4 regions of the Aliivibrio sp. S10_S31 genome follow, and region 2 is predicted to be linked to each of the others. Evidence: predicted binding sites of a transcription regulator. Region 2 holds the regulator's gene; each other region holds the start of a gene.
What was found. Region 2 encodes CRP, which controls carbon source genes, mostly activating them, when cyclic AMP is high. Its sites were predicted from a motif close to TGTGANNNNNNTCACA; they were not measured.
Positions count from the first base shown of each region.

Region 1: deoD (purine-nucleoside phosphorylase) is a predicted target of CRP. The motif match lies at 2,025-2,040, and genes of this name have one in related genera.
Region 3: rppH (RNA pyrophosphohydrolase) is a predicted target of CRP. The motif match lies at 1,393-1,408, and genes of this name have one in related genera.
Region 4: HC728_RS15430 (ROK family protein) is a predicted target of CRP. The motif match lies at 1,847-1,862, and genes of this name have one in related genera.

Region 1 covers NZ_JAAUWR010000012.1:134,433-137,650, forward strand. The annotation lists gene HC728_RS12130 (lactate dehydrogenase) at 1-1,155, opposite strand, end outside; gene deoD (purine-nucleoside phosphorylase) at 1,213-1,923, opposite strand; gene HC728_RS12140 (TrkA family potassium uptake protein) at 2,257-2,919, shown strand; gene HC728_RS12145 (TrkH family potassium uptake protein) at 2,916-3,218, shown strand, end outside.
Region 2 covers NZ_JAAUWR010000003.1:163,644-166,861, forward strand. The annotation lists gene astD (succinylglutamate-semialdehyde dehydrogenase) at 1-415, shown strand, start outside; gene HC728_RS03725 (DUF1338 domain-containing protein) at 427-1,221, shown strand; gene crp (cAMP-activated global transcriptional regulator CRP) at 1,296-1,928, opposite strand; gene HC728_RS03735 (OsmC family protein) at 2,174-2,578, shown strand; gene hslU (HslU--HslV peptidase ATPase subunit) at 2,661-3,218, opposite strand, start outside.
Region 3 covers NZ_JAAUWR010000006.1:70,288-73,505, reverse strand. The annotation lists gene HC728_RS06960 (sigma-54 dependent transcriptional regulator) at 1-240, shown strand, start outside; gene mutH (DNA mismatch repair endonuclease MutH) at 295-963, opposite strand; gene rppH (RNA pyrophosphohydrolase) at 1,561-2,073, shown strand; gene ptsP (phosphoenolpyruvate--protein phosphotransferase) at 2,112-3,218, shown strand, end outside.
Region 4 covers NZ_JAAUWR010000019.1:289-3,506, reverse strand. The annotation lists gene pyk (pyruvate kinase) at 1-978, opposite strand, end outside; gene queE (7-carboxy-7-deazaguanine synthase QueE) at 1,080-1,760, opposite strand; gene HC728_RS15430 (ROK family protein) at 1,944-3,158, shown strand.

The DNA of each region.
Region 1 (3,218 bases), on a different contig from region 2:
ATCACGCCACCAACCAACTAGATGTATATCGATTTTTTCACCACTCTCTTCAGTAGGGAATGCTGCATCTTGAGTAACATAAAGAAGATCAATACTATTTTGTTTAATGCGCTTTAAAAATATAGACATTGCAGCAGAACGAAGCATCGGTTCTTGAGGCATATAGATTTCAATAGAATCACAATGCGAGAATGCTTTTTGAATTTCTAAAAAATGCGCATGCGAAGTATAAGGAGGACGAATTATCGCTCCTTTAGAAGGGTAATTGAGAGAGACGTAATTACCCAGCGGATCTTCAACGTTCGCACGCGCTAAAATTTCTTGATATTTATGATCAACACGTTTGAAAATGGATTTTGAGCCAATGGCTGGTTGTGAATTGGCTTCATTAACAAATGTATTTGATAAATATTGTGCGTTTTCTTGGAAAGGGTCGTGATCCAACAAAGTACCGGGTTCATCGGTTTCCGAGTAATTGATATGTTGTGCAATGACATATCCAGAGTTTACTTCTGCGCTGGCATACCAAAACACGCCATTATTGCTCAGCGGTTGCAATGGGGTGGAATTAGAGGCAAGTTGAATACTTGTTCTATCATGCTGAAGCCTTGAGTCAAATAGTGACATATGACGGCGGCAACGACTGGCAATTTGATTGATATGATCGTAAAAGGTTTTAGGATTTATATGTAAACGTCGGCAAATTTCACGAACGGAATAACCCGTAAATAAAAAACCTAAAAGCTTTTGTTGAATAAGACTCTTTTGATTTTCACCAGACCATTTATCTACAAAGGTAGACGCACAAGATTTGCAGCGATAACGTTGTCTATCACCACTGTAACCAAATGCATGATATAGCTCACGATGGGTTAATACATCGAAACCAAAATGTTCGCATTCTGAATTATTGCAAGAGGGCAAGGAGTGTGATTGAACTTGTTGTTGACGTGCAAGTTCGTTCAATACCTCTTGGTTATTGATTAAGGGAGGAAAAGCACCACATTTCCGGCAAACTAATGCAGGTCGCTTAGGGTTCGTACGTTGAACTAAATAATGTTGTTCATCGCTATCACCAAAATTGTCACACGCCAATGTTTTACAAAAATTGAGTTGTAACCCTTTAGCAGCCAACGGCAGTTTTTCAGTCGGCACTAGACTCCCCTTATAGATTTTATGGCGCCAGTATTGATGACTGGCGCAAACATCTGATTACAGTTTAATTGCAGTTTCTAATGCAACTGTCATCATGTCATTAAATGATTTTTGACGGTCTTCAGAGCTTAATTTCTCACCACGTTTGATGTGATCAGAAACAGTAAGGATAGTCAGTGCTTTTGCTCCTAGGTCAGCTGCCACACCATAAATGCCTGCCGCTTCCATATCAACACCAAGGATGCCTAATTTTTCCATTTTGTCGAACAGATCAGCTTCTGGCGAGTAGAAAAGGTCAGCAGAGAAAACATTACCAACTTTAACGGGAACATTAAGCTCACGAGCTTGACCAACAGCAGTTTCTAGTAGACCAAAATCAGCAATTGCAGCGAAGTCATGATTATTAAAGCGGATACGGTTAACTTTAGAGTCAGTTGATGCGCCCATACCGATAACAACATCCATCAGTTTCACGTCATCATGTACGGCACCGCAGCTACCTACACGAATTACGTTTTTAACACCATATTCAGCGATTAGCTCGTGAACATAGATACAACATGAAGGGATACCCATACCGTGGCCCATTACAGATACTTTTTTACCTTTGTAAGTACCTGTGTAACCGAACATATTACGTACGTCACATACTTGCTTTACATCTTCTAGGAAGTTTTCAGCAATGAATTTTGCACGAAGAGGGTCGCCAGGCATTAGAACTGTTTCTGCGAAATCACCAGCTTGAGCATTAATGTGTGGGGTAGCCATAATAAGGTCTCCAGTTTACAAATAAAAATTGAGTGTAACTAAAATTGTTGAACATTCCTGTTCGATATGTGGCTATTTTAGGCCTATATTTTAAGGTGTCATGAGATTGGTGTCACATTTTCCACCTGATTCTACATTATTTCCATAATTGATAACTAATTTTGTTGAAACTTAAGGGGCAATCGCATTCTTTTAGGCTATCTTAGTTTTAATACTTGGAATGGTTTTCTTATAACCGATCCTTAATTAGATTGAACTTATGGCGTTCGAGGAGGATGATGCTCTTTAAGGGTAATTCCCTTTAGTGTCATTAATAGTAAAGTGAGTAAATTGATGAAAGCAGAAAATAAACAATATGCAGTAATTGGATTAGGTCGCTTTGGACTTACGGTGTGCGAAGAGTTGCACCAGTATGGCTCTCAGGTTTTAGCCATTGATATAAATGAAGAGCGTGTTAAGAAGGCAATGGACTTTGTTTCTACTGCTATTGTTGCTAACTGTGCAAGTGAAGAGACAGTTGCAGAGCTTAAACTTGATGACTATGACATGGTTATGGTTGCAATTGGTTCAGATATTAATGCCAGTATATTAACCACCTTAGTATTGAAAGAAGCTGGTGTTAAGACTGTTTGGGTTAAGGCCAATGATAAGTTTCATGCCAAAATCTTAACCAAAATTGGGGCAGACCATATTATTATGCCAGAGCGAGATATGGGGATTCGGGTTGCACGTAAAATGCTAGACAGACGTGTGTTTGAATTCCATGAACTCGGTAGTGGGCTGGCTATGACTGAGATTGTTATTGGTGGCCAAAATATGGGTAAGTCATTAGGGCAATTGGATTTCTGTCAAATGTCTGATGTAAAAGTTATTGCGATAAAACGTGGTCCTGAAGTCGAGACTGTACCTGATTGGAGTAAAGAATTAGAGATTGGCGATATTCTAATTATCGTTGGGCCAGAAGTTCAATTAGCTAAAAAAATTAGAACGCTATGAGTTACTTACCTAAGAGAGGATTATATCCTCTTAAACATAATCATGAATCGAAAGGGTGGTCTGAGCCAAAGATAATCCTTTCATCGTTCTTGGCTATTTTATTGCCCTCTGCATTGCTTTTAACTTTACCTGTTTTTTCGGTATCAGGTTTGAGTTTTATGGATGCCTTATTTACCGCGACATCTGCTATTAGTGTGACAGGCTTAGGGGTCGTTGATACGGGGTCGCATTTCACTATCAGTGGAAAAATTGTTTTAATGTTTTTAATGCAGATTGGTGGATTAGGTCAAATGACCTTG
Region 2 (3,218 bases):
AGCGAGAAGTTTGGGGCATGCGTTTGTATCTCCAGGGATAATAGATGCAACAAATGTCGCGGAATTACCTGATGAAGAATACTTTGGCCCACTATTGCAAGTCATACGTTACACCACATTAGCGCAAGCTGTGGAGCTTGCTAATGACACTCGCTATGGATTATCTGCGGGATTAGTTTCAACCGATGACAGTGAATGGGATTATTTCGTTGAGCATATTCGAGCTGGAATTGTGAATCGAAATCGTCAATTAACAGGAGCAAGTGGTGATGCGCCATTTGGTGGGCCGGGTGCATCAGGCAACTTAAAACCAAGTGCTTATTATGCGGCAGATTATTGTGCTTATCCGATGGCATCAATGGAAGGTGATGCATGTGAGATTCCTGAGCAATTATCTCCAGGTTTAACTTTGTAGGAGTGCTGAAAATGAATAATGTAAACACACTTTTTTCATCATTATGGCAAGACTATATTACACGTTTGTCGCCATCGGCAGACCAAGTGCATCAATTGCTATCCAGTGGTGGTGATATTGTAAATGATCATATTGCCTTGCGGACGTTTAATTTGCCTAAGGTTGGTTTATCCACATTAGCCGCGCCCTTTTTAGCTATTGGGTATAAACCGTGTGATGAATATGAATTTATTGCTAAAAAATTGAAAGCGCAACATTTTGAGCACCCAGATCCTAATGCACCACTTGTGTTTATCAGTGAGCTATTGGTTGAAAAATTATCTGATGATGCTCAAACCATAATTAAATCATTAGTAGAACAAGTTCCTGCTCATTATTTTGCAACTCGTGACTTTCTGTCTTCAGGAAGACCGTGGTCTTTAAGTTTTGATGAATATAAGGTGTTAGCAAAAGAGAGTGAGTATGCTTCTTGGTTAGCTGCTCATGGTTATGGAGCGAATCATTTTACCGTGTATGTTAATCAACTTGATGGTTTTGATGAAGTGGTTGATGTTAATCAGCACTTACGTAATGCTGGATTTAGTATTAATGAGGTTGGTGGAGAAGTAAAAGGCTCTCCAGAGGTTTGTTTAGAGCAATCATCTACAATGGCGGATAAAGTGATGGTTAAATTTAGTGATGGTGAGTTTGAGATCCCTGGTGGATTTTACGAATTTGCTAAACGCTATGAGTTACCAAATGGTGAGTTATACAAAGGGTTTGTTGCGGCTTCTGCGGATAAAATCTTTGAAAGTACTGACGGGTAAAGCTGTCATCTCTAGACATAAAAAAACGCAGCTATTGAGCTGCGTTTTTATTTGCTTATGGTAACGACGTTAAATTAACGAGTACCGTAAACTACAATTGTTTTGCCGTGCGCTGAAATCAGGTTTTGCTCTTCAAGCATCTTCAAGATACGGCCAACAGTTTCACGTGAACAACCAACAATTTGACCGATCTCTTGACGAGTGATCTTAATTTGCATGCCGTCTGGGTGAGTCATTGCATCAGGTTGTTTAGCAAGGTTCAGTAGCGTTTGAGCGATACGGCCTGTTACGTCTAGGAATGCTAAGTCACCTACTTTTTGGCTAGTGATTTGTAGACGAGTTGCCATTTGCGCAGAAAGACGCATTAGGATATCTGGGTTAACTTGGATAAGTTGGCGGAATTTCTTGAATGAAATTTCTGCTACTTCACAAGGGCTTTTCGCACGAACCCACGCTGAACGCTCTTGACCTTCTTCAAATAAGCCAAGCTCACCAATGAAGTCACCTTGGTTTAGGTAAGAAAGGATCATTTCTTTACCTTCTTCATCTTTGATAAGTACAGCAACAGAACCTTTTACAATGTAGTAAAGAGTTTCCGCTTTTTCACCCGCGTGAATTAGCGTGCTCTTTGAAGGGTACTTATGAATGTGACAGTGAGACAAGAACCACTCTAATGTTGGATCTGTTTGAGGTTTACCTAGAACCATACTTTATACTTCCTCTGCGTTTGCCAAGTAGGCGATGTCCATTTTAAAATAACTGAGCCAAATATCAGTTTGGCCTATACAATATGGTTATCGGAACAAGGCTGCATGTTCGTTGAGATAATTAACAAAATCATACCTTGTTTCGCAATTGATTTCTTGACTTTGATCGTATGAATTGTGCGACCAAGGGCACAGTTTCGTGAAATGGATCACGAGTTTTCCTTTTAAGTAGTAAAGAGGCTTTTATGAACGCTGAAGTTAAATGGATTGAGGGATTGTCTTTTCTAGGTCAATCTCAATCAGGTCACTCTATTGTTATGGATGGTAATGGGGGAGAAAAAGCACCAAGTCCGATGGAAATGGTCTTAATGGCTGCTGGAGGATGCAGTTCTGTTGATGTTGTTGATGGACTTAAATCGGCAAATCAAGAAGTCACAGCTTGCGTTGCTAAGCTATCTAGTGAGCGTCGTGAAACTGCACCAAAGTTGTTTACTTACATTAATATTCACTTTGAAGTAACAGGTAACAACCTAGATTCAACGGTTGTCGAGAGAGTCACTGCGGATTCATTACAGAAATATTGCTCTGTATGTTTAATGCTTGGTGAGGGCGTAAAAATGACGCACTCATGGGAAATTATCTCTGCTTAAACTTTAGAACTACAGGGTGAGTTAATATTAAAAAGCCTCGCAAGTTAACCCTTGCGAGGCTTTATTTTTAAGCTATGAGAGATTACAGAATGAAGCGGCTTAGGTCTTCATCAGCAACAAGCTCACCTAGGCGTGAACTTACATACTCAGCATCAACAATTAAGCTTTCGCCATTTTTTTCAGAAGCATCATAAGAGATCTCTTCCATTAGTCGTTCCATCACTGTGTGTAGACGGCGAGCACCGATGTTTTCAGTGGTTTCATTTACTTGGAATGCGGATTCAGCAATACGACTGATGCCATCTTCAGTAAATTCAACTTTTACATTTTCGGTCGCTAATAGAGCAATGTATTGCTCAGTTAATGATGCATTAGGTTCAGTTAAAATGCGTTTGAAATCATTTGCTGTTAGCGCTTCAAGTTCAACACGGATTGGTAAACGACCTTGTAATTCAGGGATCAAGTCAGATGGTTTTGCCATTTGGAATGCACCTGAAGTGATGAATAACATATGATCGGTTTTCACCATGCCGTGTTTAGTACTAACCGTGCTGCCTTCTACTAATGGAAGTAAATCACGTTGAACACCTTCACGAGATACATCACCAGAGTGAGAGTTTGAACCTTTACAGATTTTATC
Region 3 (3,218 bases), on a different contig from region 2:
TTACTTGCCGATAGCATGACAATTGATCTTGAACATTTAGATTTACCACAACGCAGTGAAACTAAACGTAGTTTACGTGTTATCCGTGAAAACTCTGAGCGAGATGCATTATTGATGGTATTAGAATCTCATGATGGTCAAGTATCTTCAGCGGCAAAAGAGCTGGGTGTTTCACGAGCAACTATGTATCGTTTATTGAATAAACATAATTTAATTTCAGAGCCGAGAAGCTATAGCTAACCGAGCTTTTGATTGAAAAAATAGGCTTACCTTGAATTAGGTAGGCCTATTTTTTTAGCTGAAGAATGAAGTTAATATAGAATGAGTAAATTGAGTTTTTAAATAAAAACCGCGAGGTAGCATTTTTATCGGTTGCCCATTTTCACCATAAGCCTCAGTTAATGCTTGGCTGTTTGCTGCTTTAGGTCTTAATTGAAGAACTTCGCCATGTTTTGCTGTAATTGACTCAACCTTACCGAGCACAATTAAATCCATTAACTCTTCCCAATCTTGTTTTAATTGTTGTTCTTCTTCTAAAGAAGGTTGCCATAAAACTGGATATCCAACATGACGATCCCCTACAGGGATCTCTCTTTCTCCTTCTACAGGGATCCATAAAACATGAGCAAGCTTATGACGAACATGCGATTCTTCCCATTGTAAGCTATGAACGCCTGTTAATGGGGCAACACAAACAAAGGTGGTTTCTAATGGTTTGCCAGTATAGCTGATTGGAATGGTTTTTAATTCGACTCCAAGATCAATGAAATCAGGTAGAGGTTTACTACCTGCTGAAGCGCCTAAATGCCATTCTAATAATTGACCAACCCAGCCTTTATCTCGCTTTAAGTTTTCAGGTACTGGTATATTTGCTTGCTCTGCCAACTCAGATAGCGTATAGCCTGCAATGCTTTCTGCTCGCTGTAATAATTCATCAATAGTATTTGGTGGTGGTAAGCTCATAAAGACTCTTCAACATGATTGAACGAATAGATTATCATATTATCAACATTATTTTTTGACCTAATTTGGATCTTCGTAAGTTATCCACAATAGTGTATATATTTTATTCATCTCTTATTTTTCTGGATCCATATACAGTGCTTTAATTTTGAATAACTCATTGACTTTTAGCTCTTATACTTAATCAGATAGCCTTGATTGTGGGTAATTAGCTTGTTGATGGATCTTTAACCGATCTGTGTTTATATTATCCAACCACTTTTTCAGAGAAAAGATCAAAGTAAAGATCCTTAATTTAACTTGTTGGTTTTATTGTTTTTTATGTATTTACTGTCTCTGTTTTTATTTTGTATTGAAAGAGCTAACTTTTATCGTTTGTGATTTATTTTTAGCTTCTGCACAAAGTTATACACAGAAAAGGTGAATAAATGTGGCTTATATCTCATTGTTGTGTTGATAAGTTAAGCAGTGATTAAAAGTTATTCAGAAAATCAGGTTATTTTGGTAAAACGTGACAAGAAAGCGTGATCCTGTTTGCTCAAAGAGCCGATCTGTGAAAAAATCAGAGTCAATATAAGTTTATGATGAGGTCATCCAGTGATAGATGGCGATGGTTTCCGCCCGAACGTCGGGATAGTGATATGTAATAGCCATGGTCAAGTATTCTGGGCGAAGCGATACGGACAGCATTCGTGGCAATTTCCGCAAGGTGGTATTGATGATGGAGAGACTCCAGAACAAGCCATGTACCGTGAATTATACGAAGAAGTAGGTCTGACAAAAAATGATGTTCGTATTTTAGCAAGCAGCCGTCATTGGCTACGATATAAATTACCGAAACGTCTAGTTAGATGGGACTCTAAACCTGTCTGTATCGGACAAAAACAAAAATGGTTTTTGTTACGCTTAGAATGTGATGAATCCAAGGTTAATATGCAAAGAGATCGCTCGCCTGAATTTGATGGTTGGCGATGGGTAAGCTACTGGTACCCTGTAAGACAAGTGGTTTCATTTAAGCGTGATGTTTACCGTCGAGCACTAAAAGAGTTCGCGGTGATCGCTATGCCGTTTAAGGAACGAAAATTTAAAAGGAAAGGTAAAAAAGGTTAAGCGGTCGATACCTTATATAACCTTAAGGATTGGCAAGCATGCTTACTCAACTCAGGGATATAGTTGATCACGTAGCTAAAGCGGAGTCTCTTGATGATGCTTTAGCGTTGCTCGTGAAAAATACTCGTAACTCTATGCATACAGAGTGTTGCTCAGTCTATTTGATGAGTAATGATAACCTGCGCTTAGAATTAATGGCGACAGAAGGATTAAAAGCGAAACCCAAGACCGTTTCATTAGGTATTGATGAAGGTTTAGTTGGATTGGTTGCACGCAGTTGTGAGCCGCTAAACTTAGCTAATGCTTCTGTACACCCTTCATATAAATACATTCCTAGTATTGCCGAATATAAGTTTAATTCCTTTCTGGCAACCCCGATTATTTACCGACGTCAAAACCTTGGTGTACTTGTTGTACAGCAAAAGGAAAAGCGTCAGTTTACTGAAGTTGAAGAGTCCTTTTTAGTCACATTATCAGCCCAACTTGCAGTTGTACTTGCTCATGCTAAAGCTCATGAAAGTTGGTCGATTCAATTACAACCCCAATCGATTGAACAAAAGCAATTTAAAGGTATTTCTGCATCAAATGGTGTGGCTATTGCTCCATTATGGTTTGATGATGCGCAACCAAGAATAGAATCGATTCTGCCAAGTTCATGTCTTGATACAGAGCAAGAACAAGATCGTTTAGGTACTGCGGTTGAGTTGGCTTTAAAAGATTTCCGCCGAGCTAAAAAACGTTTTGAGCAAGAATTAAATACCGAAACGTTGGCTATTTTTGATCTTTTTACTCACTTATTAAACGATCCTATGTTGAAGGGGGATCTGAAAAAACAGATCAACCAAGGTGATTCTGCCGAATGGGCATTACGTCAAGTTATTGAGTCATATGCAGGGCGTTTTGAAAAAATGAGTGATTCCTATCTCAGTGAACGGGCTAATGATGTTCGTGAGTTAGGTCAGAGGTTACTTTATTTCTTAAATTATGAAGGTAAGTTAGAGCTGGATTTAGCTCATCCTGTAATTTTAGTGACCACTCAGCTGACGGCTTCTATGCTCGCCAGTGTTCCTCAAGATAAATTAAAAGCCGTTATTTCGCTTGAAGGCGCAGCAAACTCTCACGCTGCCATCTTATCAAGAGCCCTT
Region 4 (3,218 bases), on a different contig from region 2:
GAAGTCACCAGCCGCTGTTTCAGCAGAAAGCATTACCGCATCTGTACCATCAAGAACGGCGTTAGCAACGTCCATTACTTCAGCACGAGTAGGCATTGGGCTAGAAATCATTGATTCCATCATTTGTGTTGCAGTAATAACCGTACGGTTAAGGCTACGAGCACGACGGATCAGTTGTTTCTGAACACCAACTAGCTCCGGGTCGCCAATTTCAACACCTAGGTCACCACGTGCAACCATAACAACATCAGATGCAAGGATGATGTCATCCAGTGCTTCTTCAGACGCTACCGTTTCAGCACGTTCAACTTTAGCAACTAATTGCGCTTCAAGACCTGCATCACGAGCTAGACGACGAGCGTAGTTCATGTCTTCGCCGTTACGTGGGAAAGAAACCGCTAGGTAATCAACTTTCATTGCAGCAGCTGTAATGATGTCAGCTTTGTCTTTTTCAGTTAGAGCGTCAGCAGAAAGACCACCACCTTGTTTGTTGATGCCTTTATTGTTTGATAGGGGACCAGCAACCGTTACTTCTGTGTGTACTTTGTTGCCTTCAACAGCAGTTACACGCAGTTGTACACGGCCATCATCAAGAAGAAGAACGTCGCCAGTAGTTACATCTTGAGGCAGTTCTTTGTAATCAAGGCCAACAGAGTCTTGGTTACCTTCACCTTTAGGTAAATCGCTATCTAGTGTGAATTTATCACCAATAGCTAATTGGATTTTACCTTCTTTAAACGTAGAAACACGGATCTTAGGGCCTTGTAAGTCACCTAGAATAGCAACGTGAGTACCAAGTTTTGCTGCGATTTCACGAACTTTTCGTGTACGCTCAATGTGATCTTCTGGGCTACCGTGAGAGAAGTTCATACGAACAACGTTTGCGCCAGCGGCAATGATTTTTTCTAGGTTATTATCACGATCTGTTGCAGGGCCAAGAGTGGTAACGATTTTTGTTCTACGTAGTCTGTTAGACATATAATCTCCAAAGTGGATGTTGTTTTATTTTTCCTATGCTTAAACATATATCGGCAATAGTGACAATACCATGACTCAAACAGGGTAAATGTAAAAAATTCTCACGCAATCGCTAAATATTTGTGCGTTTGAATAGAAAGTCGCCAATTTCTTTTGATACACGTTTCAATACAAAGTTCGGTAGCTCTTGGTTTTTGGCTAATTGGCTGAAGTGCGATAGTGACATTATCGAGTAACTCAACACCTTCTAATAATGCATCAAGTTGTTCAATATCTTTTGTTGTACCAACTGGATGTTTAATCTCATTTGCACGAGATAGGGCGACTGGCAGAACTGGTAATTTGCCTTTCATGTTGATTTTTGGTGACACTGTCACCCAAGTATTCTCTGAAGCAAGAATAGGGTAAGTACCACTGGTTTCTATTTGGCAGCGATAACCGTGCAGCTCTAGTTCTTGAGTTAATGAAGTAAGATCATACATACATGGTTCACCACCAGTAATCACCATGTGCTTTGCGGTATAACCTTGATTTTCCAACATTTCAATTATTTGAGTGCTCGACAGTTCTGTCCAACTAGGGGTATCTTCCGTTTTTGCTAAAATGGTTTGTAAATCCGTTTGATCACTTAATTCAACATCCCAAGTTTGCTTTGTATCACACCAAGAACAACCAACAGGGCAACCTTGTAAGCGTAAAAATATAGATGGAACACCGGTAAATGTTCCTTCGCCTTGAATGGTCTCGAATAACTCGTTAATTTTAAATAATGGTGCTGACATAATTATTTTACTCAAATAAAAAACTATAAAATTTGGCGTTAAAATTCGTTGTGAAGTCGCATTTTTCGTAAATATTTCATAATCTTCGTGATAGATATCACGTAGGTAAATACTTAAGCTTCACAATTTGTTCGCAAAGTAAAAAAATTCAATTAATTGATATATTTTTTACTGGAGATACGTATGTACGTGGCCCAACCCGGACACATTGATCATTTAAAACAAGTAAATGCGGGCCGGGTGTATAAGTTAATTGACCAACTTGGCCCTATCTCGCGCATCGATCTTTCTAAAGAGAGTAATCTAGCGCCGGCTAGTATTACCAAAATCACACGCGAACTTCTTGACGCACACCTTATCAAAGAAACTCAAGTACAAGAAGCAAATAGTCGTGGTAGACCGGCAATTGGCCTTGAAGTGGACAATGAAGGCTGGCAATTCTTATCTCTTAGATTAGGTCGTGGCTACTTAACTATCGCTTTGCACAGTCTTGGTGGAGAGCAACTGATAGAAGAAAGACAGTTAATTAAAGAGATTGAGCAAGATGAGTTACTTGCTAAGTTATTAAATGAAATTAACGTGTTCTTTCAAAAGCATTCTAAGATTTTAGGACGAATTACTAGCATTGCGGTGTCATTACCGGGATTAGTTATTTCTTCACAAGGTCTGATCATTCAAATGCCTCACTATAATGTGAAAAATTTACCATTGGGCCCTAAGATCTACGAATCTACAGGCTTACCAGTATTCATAGGGAACGATACAAGAAGTTGGGCATTAGCAGAAAAGCTGTTTGGTAATTCAAAAAATATCGATAATTCTATTTTAGTGTCGATTCATCATGGTGTTGGTGCTGGGATCATTATGAATGGGGAAGTGCTGCAAGGTAGAACAGGTAATATCGGTGAAATGGGACACATCAAGATCAATAAATTGGGTGCTCGTTGTCATTGTGGTAATACAGGTTGCTTAGAAACCGTAGCAAGTGCAAAGGCGATTCGTGATCAAGTAAAAAACTTGATTAATAATGGTCATCAAACCGTCTTGAAAGATCAGACGATTACGATTGAAAACATTTGTCTTGCCGCAAACCAAGGTGATGTATTAGCAAAACAAGTCATAACTGAACTTGGACATAATTTGGGTGAAGCCATAGCTATTATGGTAAATCTATTTAACCCAGAAATGATATTGATAGGTGGGGAAATTAACCTTTCGAAAGACATTTTGTACCCAATCATCATGGATTCTATTCAAAACCAAGTATTGCCACTATATGCAAAAGATACGCAATTGGTTGAGAGTCGTTTTTATACTCAAGCAACCATGCCAGGAGCTGCACTGGTTAAGCAAGCAATGTGTGATGGTTCATTGCTAATGAAGGTGATAGAAGGTTAATATCTCACTGTAAAGTATTAAAAAAGAGCAGCGAATTTGGCTGTAATGCCGATCAGTTAA